DNA from 2 places in the Arthrobacter sp. B10-11 genome. Region 1 is predicted to be linked to the other one. Evidence: riboswitches for the same ligand, from Rfam matches in the RefSeq annotation. Region 1 holds a riboswitch; the other holds the start of a gene.
What was found. Region 1 has a riboswitch for cyclic di-AMP ahead of RW112_RS05960 (hypothetical protein). Riboswitches for the same ligand answer to the same signal wherever they lie in the genome.

Region 1 (7,338 bases):
GAGGCGGCCCAGCTTGGAGCGGAGGCGGCGGATGTGGACGTCGATGGTGCGCTCGTTGGGAACTTCTTCGGCGTTGCGCCACAGGCCTTCGAGCAGCTCGTCGCGGCCAACGGTGCGGGTGCCGTTTTCCACGAGGTAGTTGAGGAGTTCGAACTCCTTGAACGTGAGGTTCAGGGATTCGCCGTCGAGGTGCACTTCGCGGCGGGCCAGATCGATGAGGACGCCCGACGGCCGTGGATCCTGCGGCTGGGGCAGGCGGGCGGTTTCTGTGCGCTGGCGGGAGTTGACGGTGGGGTCGCCGAAGGTGGACCGCACGACGTCGAGCGCGGAACCCGGGGTGCTGGCAGGCGCAACGGCCACGGCAGCGTAGCTCTCCGCACCGGAGACGAGGGACTGTGCGTAAGCGCGGATTTCCTGGGCGAGCTTGGCAATGGAGGTACCGGCTGCTGCTGCGGTTTCCTCATCAATGCCCATGTAGAGGACAAATCCACGGGCAACATTTTCGTTCGCGACGGGGCGGACGGCGCTGCCGTTGGCCGGTGCAATCACGGGGGTGGGTGCCGTCTGCGGTGCGGACTCGGCGGCGGGAACGGCGCGGAGCTGGCCGTAGGAGTTCGGGTTGTAGCCCTGCGGCGCGTAGCCGGGGGCCGGGAAGCTGTTGCCGGGGGCTGCCGGGGCAAACGCCGGGCGGGCACCGAATCCCTGGCGGAGACCGGACGGCTGGCCGCCTTTGTTGGCGTTTCGGACGGAGATGTGGACGTATCCAGATGCAACTGACATGGAATGCTTACCTCAATGTGAATGGCCGTCATCGCGGCTCGAATGCTGTCTTTCCCCGCAATGAGATCTGGGGAGGGGCGCCCGACGCTGGGCTAGGGGCGAATGCCTAAAAACTTCTCGGGGTAGGAAAGTTAGGCGTGCATTCGACAACAGCGCATGTCTTCGCCAGCAGGTGGGCTGGTCCAGGATTCTGCGGCTGCAGGTGCTGTTGAGTTCTTGTTCACAATTGAAGTGTGCAACGTAACAATGAAAACTTGCAAGTAACAATGGACGCTATCGTCCGCATCGTGAGACGAAATCCCGCATTGTGGCCCAAATCACGATTCTCAAATGCCAATAAAATAACAGGTGTTTTTCAGAACGATCGATCAGAATTTCCTCATCACCGAATATTCTTTCTCAAACTGCGGTTTTTCGGGGCAAAAATTCAGCGGGTACGGAATTGCTGAAATGCCGGTACCCGCTTATGGCACATGTCCAGCCCCGGCCTGGACTTCACGGAAAAATTTCCACCCCCGCGGCCCGGCCGGCTCAGTTGGACTGACCCGCCAGCACCGCCGCCACCAGCTGGACGGACTCGGCCTGCGCGCCGCCGCGGGCACCCGGCAACGTTTCCTGCAAAGCGCCGGCATCGGCGTTGGCACTACCGCCGGCCGCCGCGGAGCCGGACGCCAGGGCGTACATTCCCGCACCGGCTCCGCCCACCAGGACAACTGTGACCTCTCCAGCTGCCGGGAAGGGCCCGCCGGGGCGTCCAGCTCGCTAGGCTGGGATTCACAGCCGGCGCACAGGATCCCCATAGCGCCGGCTAAACCGCAGATCGGAGAGTTGTCCCATGGCCACTTCGCACTCCATGACTAACAACCTTCCCCAGCTCACCCATCCGGACGGCTCCCCCATCCGCGCCCTGGTGGTTGACGACGAACCAAGCCTCTCGGAGCTCATGAGCATGGGCCTGCGCATGGCAGGCTGGTCCGTTGCTGTCGCAGCGGACGGCCCCGAAGCCGTGAAACTGGCCAAGGAGTTCCGCCCGGATGTCCTGGTACTGGACGTGATGCTCCCCGGGTTCGACGGCGTTGAGCTGCTCACCAGGATCCGCGCCTTCGCGCCGGAGGTGCCTGCGCTCTTCCTGACGGCGAAGGACGCCGTCCAGGACCGCATCCTCGGCCTGGCGGCCGGCGGGGACGACTATGTCACCAAGCCCTTCAGCATGGAAGAAGTGCTCCTCCGCCTGCACCGGCTGGTCCAGCGCTCCGGAGTGGCCGCCATGGACACCGCAGAACTGGTGGTGGGCGACCTCGTGCTCAATATCGACACCCGCGAAGTCACCCGGGCCGGAGAGGAACTCCAGCTCACGGCCACCCAGTTCGAACTCCTCCGCTACCTCATGGAAAACCCCAAGCGCGTGGTCAGCAAGGCCCAGATCCTGGACCGCGTGTGGGACTACGACTTCGGCGGCCAGGCCAACATCGTGGAACTCTACATTTCCTACCTGCGCAAGAAGGTGGATGCCACGCACCCGCCCATGATCCACACCGTCCGCGGCGCGGGCTACGTCATCAAACCGGCGGATTGAGCAGTGCCCACACTCTCGGGTGAAATCCGCCGCGACCGCCGCCGCTGGCTTGATCCTTCGACCTGGCACCTGCGCACCCGCCTGGTCCTGGTGGCCATGGCACTGCTTGTTGCCATTTGCGGGGCGGTGGGTCTCTTCAGCTACGCCTCCATGGATTCGTTCCTGACGCAGCAGCTGGACAGGCAACTCACGGAGGCATCCCGGCGTTCCAGTGACTTCGGCCGTCCGCCGCAGGGCAACCCCAGCAACAGGCCCGATCCCCTGGATGCACGGGGCCAGGGCATCGGCACCCTGTTCGCCCGCATCGACGACGGAAACGTCAGCAGTTCCGGCTTCCTGGCCAGTGACGCTACCCGCGCATCCCTGTCCCCCGCGGATGACCAGGTCCTCTTGGCGCTCGGACACGACGGAGTACCCGTTGACCGGACCCTGTCCACCGGGTCCTACCGCCTGGTGGCGGTGGAGGCTCCGTATGGAGATGTGATCGTCACCGGCCTCCCCCTCGCCGAAAAGCAGAACACGCTCAGCTCACTGGTGTGGACCTTTGTCTTCGTTTCCCTCGGCGGGCTGGTGCTGATCGGCATGGCAGGAACGGTGCTGATCCGCCGGACCATGAAACCGCTCGAACAGCTTTCCGAAGTGGCCACGCAGGTTTCCCAGCTGCCACTCGACGCCGGCGAGGTGGCACTTGCGGTGCGCGTGCCGCCGTCGAACGCCCATCCCGGAACTGAAGTGGGCAGCGTGGGCCACGCACTGAACCTCATGCTGGACAACGTCGCCAAAGCCCTCGAGGCACGGCAGCAGAGCGAGACCAAGGTGCGCCAGTTCGTGGCCGACGCATCGCACGAACTGCGCACGCCGCTCACCGCCATCCGCGGCTACACGGAACTCATGCGGATGACCGAGGACTTCACCCCGGACGGCAAGAAGTCCCTGGCCCGGGTGCAAAGCCAGTCCGAACGGATGACCACCCTTGTAGAGGATCTCCTGCTCCTGGCCCGGCTGGACGAAGGCCAGCCGCTCAAGATCAGCGACGTGGACCTGACGCAGCTGGCGGTGGAAACCGTCAGCGACGAGAAGGTCATGGCACCGGACCGCATCTGGCAGCTCGAACTGCCCGACGAGCCCGTGGTGGTCCGCGGGGACGCCAAACAGCTGCACCAGGTGCTGGCCAACCTCCTCTCCAACGCCCGCAAACACACGGACCCGGGGACCACGGTGGTCACCGGGGTGATGAGGTCAGCCGACGGCAGTGCCGTGCTGACCGTGACGGACAACGGGGCCGGGATCCCGCCGGAATTCGTGGACCGGGTCTTCGCCAGGTTTGCCCGGGCGGACGCCGCGCGCACCAGCCCGGCCGGAGCGGCGTCGGCCCCTGGTGCTGCCGGCGCCGCGGCCGCCGAGGGAACCAGCGGACTTGGCCTGTCGATTGTGCAGTCGATCGTGGAGGCACACGGCGGCACCGTGGAGGTGAACTCCCGCCCGGGCCGCACCGAATTCGCGTTGCGCCTCCCTGGCGAGCCGGCGGCCGCCTAGTCCCGCCGGCACCACTGCGCGGTCAGTTCCAGCGCAAGTCAACGCGCCGCAGGCGTGATCCTCGTTACCGAAACGTGACTTAAGCACCGAACTCCTGTACGGTTTTTAGGGTGCGGCCATCGTTCGGGCCGCATATCCGGATGGACGCCAAACTCTGCCGCTACCCGGATTTCCTCATGATCAGGCAGAGGCGGGGGACCCAGGTCTCCGGGCATGCTGCAGCAGCGGCCCTTGGGGTGAAGCCGACACGTGAAGTTCCGTGCGGCCGGGTGTGACCTCATCCGAACCCGACAGCTAACTCCGCCGGCATCGAGAGGCAACCATGACTGAATCCACGCCAGAAGTATGCCCTGAGACCGTTTCCGCCAACTCCGCATCGCCTGCGGCACGGTCACGCCACCGCGCCGAACCGGCCCCCAGGGCAACCCCGTTGTCCCGGTTCACTGCCGGCCTGCAGGGGACCGGCCGCCGGGCCGCAGTAGTGGCCACGGCCTGCGCCGTACTGATCGGAGTCGGCGCCGCCGGCCAGGCTTCCGAGCCCGCAGCGCCCTCAACATCGGCCACAGGTGCTGAAAGCGCATCAACTTCGGCCGATACCGAGTCGAAGCTCGCGTTCGAAAAGATCCTGGTTTCCGCCATGCCCGCCCCGGCCTCCGTCAGCGTGACTCCGCAGTCGTCCGGGGAAAAGACGTCAGAGCAGAAGGCTCCGGAGGCCGCCCCGGAGGCAGCCGCGCCTGCGCCTGCCCCTGCTGCGGCTCCCGAACCCGCGCCCGCCCCGGCACCGCCCGTTGCAGTTGACGACCCCGCAGCGGCCCAGGCATATGCCGCTTCGCAGCTCGGAAGCTACGGCTGGGCTGCCGACCAGATGCAGTGCCTGGTCACGCTGTGGACCAAGGAATCCGACTGGAAGACCACGGCGACCAATCCCAGCAGCGGCGCGTACGGCGTTGTCCAGTCCCTGCCGGCCGAAAAGATGGCCAGCGCCGGGGCGGACTACCGCACCAACTTCCGCACGCAGATCAACTGGGGCCTGAACTACATCAAGGAACGGTACGGCTCCCCCTGCGATGCCCTGAACTTCCACTACGCCAACAACTGGTACTAAGCCGGCCCGCCAGACAGCTTGTCCCGTTGCACCGGAGGCCTCGAATCCATGTGGATTCGGGGCCTCCGGCGACTCCACAGCAGGTGCACAGCTTTGGCCTAAATCCTTCATATGCGGCGGCCCCATAGTTGAACCATGACGCTCACACACCAGGCCACGGGACCCCTGCCGCACCCGCACCCGCGGGCCGCCGTCGATGCCTCGCACGGAAGCGCACCGCTGCTTCCCGGGCCGGGACGCATCCGCCGGGCCCCTATTGACACGCGGGTCATGGCAGCAGCAGGAACCGACGTCCCGGTCCTGGATGTTGTCATCCCGGTGTTCAACGAGCAACAGGATGTGGAGCCGTCGTTGCGGCGGCTGCACGCCTACCTGCTCGCCACCTTTCCGTACCCCTTCCGGATTACCGTGGCGGACAATGCCAGCACCGACGGCACCCTCCAGGCAGCCGAGCGTGTGGCCCGGGAACTCCGTGAAGTCACTGTGGTCCGGCTATCCGCCAAGGGCCGGGGAAACGCCCTACGCACTGTGTGGCTGGACTCGCCTTCACCCGTGCTGGCCTACATGGACGTGAATCTTTCCACCGACCTCGCCGCGCTCGCTCCGCTGGTGGCACCGCTCCTTTCCGGACATTCAGATGTGGCGGTTGGAACCCGGCTGGCGCGGACGTCCCGCGTGGTCCGCGGACGCTGGCGGGCGTTCATTTCCCGCAGCTACAACCTTCTCCTCCATGTGCTGATGGGAGCACGTTTCAGCGATGCGCAATGCGGTTTCAAGGCCATCCGCGCAGATGTTGGCCGGCACATTCTTCCGTACACCGCCGACGATGAGTGGTTCTTCGACACCGAACTCCTTGTCCTTGCCGAAAGATGCGGACTCCGTGTGCACGAGGTCCCGGTGGACTGGGCAAGCGCTGCCGACGCCGGCGTGGACCTTGTCCAGACGGCCCTCGCCGACCTGCGCGGCATCGTCCGCCTCATCCGGGACCTGGCCGGCGGCCGCATTCCCGTAGCGGCGCTTCGCTCGGGACTGGCCCGGTGAACGCAATCGCTGGTTTTAGCGCCTAAGCGTCCTTAAGCCACCGTATGGCTTCCTTCGCGCAGGTGAAGTACCGCGTCGGAGCCGCCGGAGCATGAAGACCGAGGAAGAAGTTGGCGATTGCGCGGTCCACCGGGGATGACCCGAGGAGCGCCACCTTTGCCACCGTACTGGGACGGGCAAAAACACGCCTGGCACCGCGGCTCATGGACGCCGTCGCAGCCATGTCCACCAGCATCGGAAACGAACGCCCGCGGCTCAGCTCGTTGACGGCCGACATGACGGCCACAGCCGCTTCCTCGCAGATGGCCAGGTCTGGAATCCACCGCACATGTAAAACGCCGTGTCGCAGTTCCACGGTGCCCCTGGCGCCGTCAATTGGAATCTCGGTCATCCTATCCCCCCAAAGATAGAGTCATCCGTCCCTCCTGAGCGTACGTGACCAGGCAGTGCCGGACCACCGAAAAGCGGTTTTGCCTTCAGAACTGGAAGCGGATCGCCCTGGCTCCGGCGTCATCCACATCCACTGCCACGGACACCGCGGAGTAATCGGCCAGGTGCAGAACGCCGTCCGGCAACGGACCGGTGTTGGGCCCGATGGCAACGGTCCGGATCCCGGCGGCAAGTCCGGCGGCAATCCCTGCGGGGGCGTCCTCAAAGACCACAGCATCGGCCGGGTCCACGCCGAGCAGTTCGGCGGCACGGAGGTAGCCTTCCGGGTGCGGCTTGCCCCGGGTGACAAGGTCGGCCGTGACGGCGGTGGCAGGCATGGCCAGGCCCGCGGCACCCATCCGGATATCCGCCAGGATCCGGTCCGCCGAAGTCACCAGCGCCACGGCATCCGTCGGGAGGCTGCGCAGCAGTTCAGCTGCGCCCGGCAGGGCGACAATTCCTTCGGTGCGAACCCGCTCCATGGCGCCGAGTTCGGCGGTCAAGGCCACAACGTCAGTGCCTGGAGGCGCAAACCGCCGCACCGTATCCCCCGCCTGCACCCCGTGCGAGGTGCGGAGGATCTCGGCGATATCCAGGCCGTAGCGGGCCGCGAATTCGCCCCACACCTGCTCCACAATCGCCGTGGAATCAACCAGCGTTCCGTCCATGTCGAACAGTACTGCGCGCACGGTCAGGGTGGCCGCGGATGAAGCGCGGGCGGCCGGGGCGGTGGCGTCGGGATGAAAGCTCATGCCTAACATCCTCCCCCACCTGGCGGCAGCGGTGGATTGTGTGACTTAGCCGTTCGGGCGGTTGGGCAGGTACTGGACTGCCCACTTGTTGCCGTCGGGATCGGCGAAGTGAACGAAGT
Region 2 (7,338 bases), on a different contig from region 1:
TTTTGACCACGCAGACCGTCAGGGGCCGCCGCAGGGCGACCGGTCCCGCTTCGGAGTACCCAGTGGCCGAAGCCGTTATGACGGTCAGGCCGCGCGATGCGCACCGTGATGCGCGCCGGCGCCGCAGCCTGTTCAGCCAGGTTACGGCCTTCGCCTCGGCGAGCGGTGTGGGCCAGAAGGCAGGCATTGCCCTCGCGGCCACCGGGCTCGTCCTCACTGTGACCGTCCCGTCCACCGGCCCCGCGATGTCCACAGCGGACACGGGGAACGCTGCCGCCGCTGCGTCAGTTGCGCCCCAGCCGGAAGTGTCCGCTGCTGCGGGTGCCAAAATCGACTTCAACCGCACCTACGTCGCCACCAAGGGCGATCCGGACGGCAAGCTCAAGCAGCTTCTGAGCGCGCAGTCGGCAGGGACCATTACCCGTGCGGCCTCCGCCGGCAGCCTCGGGGCACCGCTGGAACAAATGGTTTCGGCCTCGCCGTTCGGCTTCCGGGTCAGCCCCATCACGGGCGGCGCCGGTGAGTTCCACCGCGGCCAGGACTATGCCGCCCAGTGCGGCACGAGCGTCCTCGCTGCCGCCAGCGGAACGGTGACCTTCTCGGGCTGGCATCCTTACGGCGGCGGAAACCGCGTGGTGATTGACCACGGCAACGGCCTGGAAACCACGTACAACCACCTTTCGTCTTCCAACGTCCAGGTGGGGCAGAAGGTGGGCCGTGGCGACCTCGTGGCGCTTAGCGGGACCACCGGCGCCTCCACCGGCTGCCACCTCCATTTTGAAGTCATGGTCAACGGCGAAGTCGTCGACCCCACCGGCTGGCTCTGATCCAAACGATGGACCGCTCTCGCATTCCTGTGACATGCCGTGACCTGAATGTGACATTCGTTATTAATTCCTGTACCGTTTAGAGCACGCCAACTTTTCCGAAGTTGGCGCTCTTGAGTGGATTGCCTAACTCTGCCACCGCTCAAGGTCCGTTCGCATGACATCGTCTGGCAGAGGCGGGGGAACCAATTTTGGTCTTCGCAAGAAGACCTTGGGGTTAAGTCGCAACGCTTCCCAGGAAGCCGAGCGGCCGGGTGACTCCCATCCGAATCCGACAGCTCACCTCGTAGGCATTGGGAGAGGCTACCTTCGTGTCTACACGTCACAATTCTGCGCGCCACCGTGCGCAAACGGTTCGAACGAACCCGTTGAACTCCGTGTCCCGGGCTGTTACTGCCAACGCCGGAACCGTAGGTCGCCAGGCGGCTGTCATTGCAGCCGCGTCCGGATTGATCCTCAGCGTTGGAATGCCGGCGAACGCCGCCGATACCAACCTGGGCGTTTCCGCTTCCACGGAGTCCGGCTCACAGTCGGCCCAGCTGACCGTCACCGCGGAACCGACAGCGACTGTTTCCTTCGAGCGTCCGGCAGTGACCACGAAGGCAGCGCCCAAGGTTGAAACCGTTCGGGCACAGTCCACCGGTACAGATGCCAGCGAAACGTCCACTGAGGCCGACGCGGAAGCCAAGGCAGGCAAGCTTGCCGATGCCGCTTCGTCTGCGGCAGCATCGGGCCTCGCTGCCATCGCTTACACCGGCATCGGCAGTGCCTACGTCTGGGGCGGCACCACTCCCAGCGGCTGGGACTGCTCAGGCTTCACCCAGTGGGTCTACGCCCAGGCCGGTATCAGCATCCCCCGCACCAACGCATGGACTGCCATGACGCCCACCGCCACCCCGGCGCCGGGCGATCTTGTCATGCAAAACGGCGGCGCACACGTTGGCATCTACGTCGGCAACGGCATGATGATCAGCGCGTTGAACCCGTCGCAGGGCACCCTCCTGCACGCTGTGTCCGCCACGGGCACGTCCGCGTTCTACACCATGCGCTAAATCACGCTGCGCTAAAACGCGTGCTTCCCTTCAGTGAAGCGCGCGTCCTTCGCTAAAAACCCTGTTCGGGCCGTTCCGGCTTACCCCCAAGATGCCGGAGCGTCCAAAAGCCGCGGCCTGCCATGCAGTCTGAGGAAAACGAAAGAGAGAAATAATGACTACTCGTGCCATCGCACGGCACCGCGCCGAGGTTACCAAAACCAACTCGCTTGCTGTCATTGCCAAGGCTGTCGGCGACAACGCCGGCGGCATGGGCCGTCAGGCTGCGGTTATCGCTGCTGCTTCCGGCCTGGTCCTGACGAGCGGTATCGCAGCCAACGCTGCCGACACCAATGTTCAGCGCGAAGCAACCTCTGCTTCCACCTTGGAAGTCCAGTCTTCCGCTCCGGCCAACATCTCGGCTGCATCCAGCATCGCGATCTCCTTCGAGAAGCCCGCTGTATCCACTTCGCCGGCTCCGGTCGTTGAAGAGGCCAAGCCTGTTGTTGAGGTCCAGGAAGCTGCTCCCGAGGCCGCTCCGGCAGCCACCGTTGAAACCACCGTCGCAGCGCCGGCCGCACCGGCAGCCCCCGCCGCTCCGGCCGCTGCCAGCGGTAACGGCGCTTCGATCGCAGCTGCGGCTTACGCCCAGCTCGGCGTTGCCCAGGACTGCACCGCCCTCGCCACCAACTCGCTTGCAGCCGTGGGCATCAACTACCACGGCTGGCCGGCAGGCTACCTCTCCCTGGGCCGCACCGTCAGTGCAGCCGAGGCGCAGCCGGGCGACCTCGCCTACTACCAGAACGGCGGCATGGGCATGGCTCACATCGCTGTCTACGTCGGCAACGGCCAGGCCGTGCACGGCGGCTGGAACGGTGGAACCACCTCCCTGTTCAGCGTCAACGTAGGCTCCGGCCCGGTCTTCATCCGCGTCGGCGGCTAAAGCCTCCGGCTCACGTTTGCCAAAAGAACCCCTGCCTTCGGGCAGGGGTTCTTTTGCGTTTCCGGCAGGTGAATTTTTATCGACACGGGGTGTATGGTAATGACCCGATTCGGTGATCGGCCACTTGAGTGTTTACTCTTGTGTTGTCGATCCATAGCCCGGACAAGCAGAGGGCAGCCGGCCCTCGAGCCCCTGACGGGTGCGGCCGTGAAGAGGTATGTGCATGCGCACTCTCGTTCTTAATGCTGGATATGAACCGCTGGCGGTTGTGACATTCCGCCGGGCGCTGGTTCTTGTGCTGACCGGAAAAGCTAGCGTGGTGGCCGAAGGCGACGATCCTGTCGTCGGGCCGCAGGAAATCCTGGGCCGTCCGTCCGTGATCCTCCTGAACCGCTACATCCGCCCGCGGTACAACACCATCACGGCAGTGAGCCGCCGGGGCGTGTTGCGCCGCGACGGCCACCGCTGCGCCTACTGCGGGAAAGCAGCACACACCATTGACCACGTCCACCCCAAATCCAGGGGCGGTGCCGACTCGTGGGAAAACCTGGTGGCCGCCTGCTTGAGATGCAACAACGTGAAGGGCGACCACACCCCGGCCGAGATGGGCTGGAAGCTCAGGTTCGTGCCCGCGCCCCCTCACGGCACCATCTGGCAGATCAAGGAACTGGAAAAGCCCACTCCCGCGTGGGATCCTTTCCTGCTGCCTGAATCCGCGGCCTGAGGCGTCTGCTGCACAGGGCCGGCTCGATCGCTAGGCTGGCCCTGTGGAGTTCGATGCCTTAGTCCTGGCCGGCGGCCGGTCATCGCGCCTGGGCGGCGTGCCCAAGTCCCAGTTGGTGTACGACGGCGCCACCCTCCTGTCGCGGTCGCTCGCGGCAGCCGCCGGGGCAACCGCCACAGTGGTGGTGGGACCCGATTCCGGCGCACTGCCCTCCGGCGTCCTGACGTGCCGTGAAGAGCCTGCGTTCGCCGGCCCTGCCGCGGCTATTGCTGCCGGCCTGGCTGCCCTTGACCATGCGCAGGGTCCGCTTCGGGCAGGCCTAACGCTGGTTCTGGCCTGTGACATGCCCAAAGCGGACCAGGCCGTGGCGGCCCTGCTGGCAGCCCTTACCGCGGGATCCCCGGGGAGCGCGGGCTCCGAAGGAGTCATGGCCGCCTCACCGGACGGCCGCCAGCAGCCGCTCGCGGGCTTTTATAGCACGCGCGCGCTACAACGGGCCGTCGAGGAAAAGACCAGGAGCGGAGGGCTTACGGGAGCATCAGTCTTCGCCCTCCTTGCTAGGCTTGACGTGCGGACTGTAACCGTCCCCGCCGGTGCCACGGACGACGTGGATACCTGGGACGATGCCACCGCGTTAGGGGTGTCCCGCCAGGGGTCGTGAGCCGCCGACAGCATACGCCGCCGTCGGTGGACCATGCGGTGGCACCGCAACTGAATTTTCGAGTTTGGAGGCAACAGTGAAGAGCCAGGAAGAAACGCTGGAAGACTGGTGCCGGGCGCTGCTGCAAGCATTCGAGTTGGAGGACGTCGAGGTGGACGTCAATGAAGTACTTGCGCTGGCCGGGGTGGCAGCCCACTCTGTGGTGCGCCCGGCGGCGCCGTTGACCACCTTCATCGCCGGCTTCGCGGCGGGCATGGCCACAGGCTCGGGCCAGGCCCCGGACACGGCCTCGATGCAGGCTGCCCTGGGCAGGGCACGGGCGCTGGCGATGGACTATGCGGAAGTGGACACGGCGGCCTCGACGCCGCAGACGCCATCCGGGTCGGAACCAGCCGTGTCCGGGCCGGCGACCGCCCCGGCAGCAGTGCCACCCGCCACGGGCAGGAACACCGGCGCATGACGGCTGCGCCGCCGGGCGGCGCTGACGCCGCCAGCGACGTCCTTGAAGGCGGGGATCCTGCCGGCGGCCCAGGCTCCGCCGACGCAGCCGGACCCCAGGCTGCCGATTCGCAGGGGGGCGAATCACACGGGGCCGGGCACACCCACGCGGCGCACACCTGGCAGGAGGCCCGGCAGGCGTCGTTCGACTGCGCCACACCCATCCCGCCGGGGCCGGTGCCGCTCAGGAGCGCGCTGGGCAGGACGCTCGCAGCGGATATCACGGCACTGCAGGATATGCCGCACTATGCGTCATCAGCCATGGACGGCTGGGCGGTCAACGGGACGGGGCCGTGGATCCTGGCAGAACCCGGCCAGCGGCTGGCGCCGCACCAGGCCAGCCCCATCGTCACGGGCGGTCTCATTCCCCCCGGCGCCAAGGCTGTGCTCCGCAGCGAAAGCGGCACGATCACAACGGATGACGAAGGGCTCCCGGTCTTGGCCCTTGGCGGCTCGGCGCGGCCCGGCGAACCGAAGAACGGCCAGCACATCCGGAAAGCCGGGGAGGAAGCAGCCGCCGGAGACGTCCTGGTCAAAAGCGGTGCGGTCCTCAATCCGGCCCACATGGCCCTTGCTGCGCTCGCCGGGCACGACTCCCTGCAGGTCCGGGGCAAGCCCGTGGTGAGGATCCTCCTGACAGGCTCCGAAGTGGTCACTGCAGGCCTTCCCGCACCCGGGAAGGTACGCGACACCTTCGGCCCGCAACTGGGGGCAGTGGTCGGGATGCTCGGCGGCATCTTCGCCGGGCAGGAAAAAATTGGCGACAACTACCACGAATGGCTTGCTGCCTTGGAAGACATCGGTCCCGAGGACATCGGACCGCAGGCCGGTCCGGGCATGCAGGCTGGCCAGGGCCCGGAAGCCGGTTCCGTTCCATCGCAGGGAGCGCCGGTGCCGGGCGCGGAAGAGGTGCCTGCCGACGTCGTCATCACCACCGGCGGAACCGGCCGGTCGGGGACCGACCACCTCCGCCGTGCCGTCGCGGAACTGGGCGGCCGCCTGCTGATCGACGGCATCGCCATGCGACCGGGGCATCCGGCGGTCCTCGCGGAACTGCCGGACGGCCGCTTCATCCTTGGCCTGCCCGGCAATCCCCTCGCCGCGATGATGGCGCTCTGCACGGTGGGGGCGCCGCTGCTGGCTGCCCTGGGCCACGGCACCCTGCCGCCGGTCAGCGAAGTGCCCTGCGGAACCATGATCGACGCTGAACCGGGACGGACCCGGCTCATGCCCTTCAGGCTTCTGTACGGCATGGCATCGCCGGCCCGGCATGCAGGACCCGGGATGATGCGCGGCCTTGCGGCTGCCGACGGCGTCCTTGTGGTTCCGCCGCACGGCGTTCAGCTGGGGGAGCCGGTACCGGCCTTCGCCTTGCCCTGGGGCGCACCGATCCAGACGGCGGATCCCGCTGCGGCCAAAGCGAAGGCAGCCGCCCGCAAGGCACCCCGCAAGCCCGCAGCGTCGGACGGTCCGGTGGACTGGAGCGCCCTGCTGGGCTGAAACGTCCCCGGCTGGTGAAGCCGGTCCGGGCTTGCAATGATGGTCATAACCGCACTTTAAGGAGCGCATCGTGGCCCGCATGACGCAACGCCGCAAGATCCACAAGTTTGTCCTGGACGGCTCACCCCAGTCCCGCGCGTTCCCTGTGCGGCACCGGGAGGATGTCCTGGCTGTGGAAGAGCCGCTCGAGATACGGCTGGGCTCCCTCCCGTTTACCGTCACCATGCGGACGCCCGGCGACGACTTTGACCTCGTGGCCGGATTCCTGGTCTCCGAGGGCATCATCTGGGACCCCGAGCAGCTCATCTCCCTGCGCTTCTGTGCCGGTGAGGACGAGAACGGCGTGCAGACCTTTAACGTCGTGGAAGCCCAACTGCGGCCGGATGTGGTCCTTCCTGAGCGGGGGCGCAACATCTTTACTTCAAGCTCGTGCGGCATCTGCGGCACCGATTCGATCGATGCCGTCCGCAAGTCGTCGCATTTCAGCCCGGCGGAGGATCCGCTGACAGTGCCGGTTGAGACGCTGTCAGGACTCCCGGACAAGCTTCGTGCCGCGCAAGCAGTCTTCGACACCACCGGCGGTGTCCATGCAGCGGGCCTCTTCCGGATCACCGACGACGGCGGCGCTGAGCTGCTGTGCCTCCGCGAGGACGTGGGACGCCACAACGCCGTGGACAAGGTAGTGGGCTGGGCGCTGCGCGAGCGGCTGCTGCCACTGGCCGGCACAGTGCTGCAGGTCTCCGGGCGCGCCTCTTTCGAGCTGGTCCAGAAGGCGGCGCTCGCCGGTGTTCCGGTGCTTGCGGCGGTCAGTGCGCCGTCCAGCCTGGCTGTTGAACTTGCCGACGCCAGCGGCATGACCCTGGCAGGCTTCAGCAGGGGAGCTACCCTCAACGTCTATGCCGGGCAGCACCGCATCACGGCTCCCGCACCCGTCCCCGGATAGGGAAAAGCGCTTGGCTTATGCGGCCCGGCACAGTAGATTTTATCCATCGAATGGACGCGCCGATACGCTCCTTCAGCTGAGTCCAAGGGCTAGCGCATAAGCTGAAGCCAACGCCCAGTAAACCCGCGAATCGGCTCTAAGATTCCAAACCACAGGCATTAAAGAGGACCACATTGCACGACGACCGCCGCATCACGGAAGTCCGTCTTGA

Region 2: linked by a shared signal. The riboswitch ahead of RW112_RS17635 (C40 family peptidase) and the one ahead of RW112_RS05960 (hypothetical protein) in region 1 are both predicted to bind cyclic di-AMP.

The regions. Positions count from the first base shown of each region.
Region 1 covers NZ_JAWMTH010000002.1:60,318-67,655, forward strand. Annotated here, with positions in the region: gene RW112_RS05940 (winged helix-turn-helix domain-containing protein) at 1-780, opposite strand, end outside; gene RW112_RS05945 (hypothetical protein) at 1,312-1,485, opposite strand; gene RW112_RS05950 (response regulator transcription factor) at 1,616-2,356, shown strand; gene RW112_RS05955 (HAMP domain-containing sensor histidine kinase) at 2,360-3,892, shown strand; cyclic di-AMP (ydaO/yuaA leader) riboswitch at 4,028-4,215, shown strand; gene RW112_RS05960 (hypothetical protein) at 4,215-4,997, shown strand; gene RW112_RS05965 (glycosyltransferase) at 5,133-6,038, shown strand; gene RW112_RS05970 (STAS/SEC14 domain-containing protein) at 6,061-6,429, opposite strand; gene RW112_RS05975 (HAD-IA family hydrolase) at 6,515-7,219, opposite strand; gene RW112_RS05980 (glyoxalase superfamily protein) at 7,265-7,338, opposite strand, start outside.
Region 2 covers NZ_JAWMTH010000006.1:63,259-70,596, forward strand. Annotated here, with positions in the region: gene RW112_RS17630 (M23 family metallopeptidase) at 3-827, shown strand; cyclic di-AMP (ydaO/yuaA leader) riboswitch at 941-1,134, shown strand; gene RW112_RS17635 (C40 family peptidase) at 1,205-1,879, shown strand; gene RW112_RS17640 (NlpC/P60 family protein) at 2,034-2,801, shown strand; gene RW112_RS17645 (HNH endonuclease) at 3,025-3,525, shown strand; gene RW112_RS17650 (molybdenum cofactor guanylyltransferase) at 3,569-4,186, shown strand; gene RW112_RS17655 (DUF6457 domain-containing protein) at 4,263-4,646, shown strand; gene RW112_RS17660 (molybdopterin molybdotransferase MoeA) at 4,643-6,184, shown strand; gene fdhD (formate dehydrogenase accessory sulfurtransferase FdhD) at 6,255-7,127, shown strand; gene RW112_RS17670 (alpha-mannosidase) at 7,301-7,338, shown strand, end outside.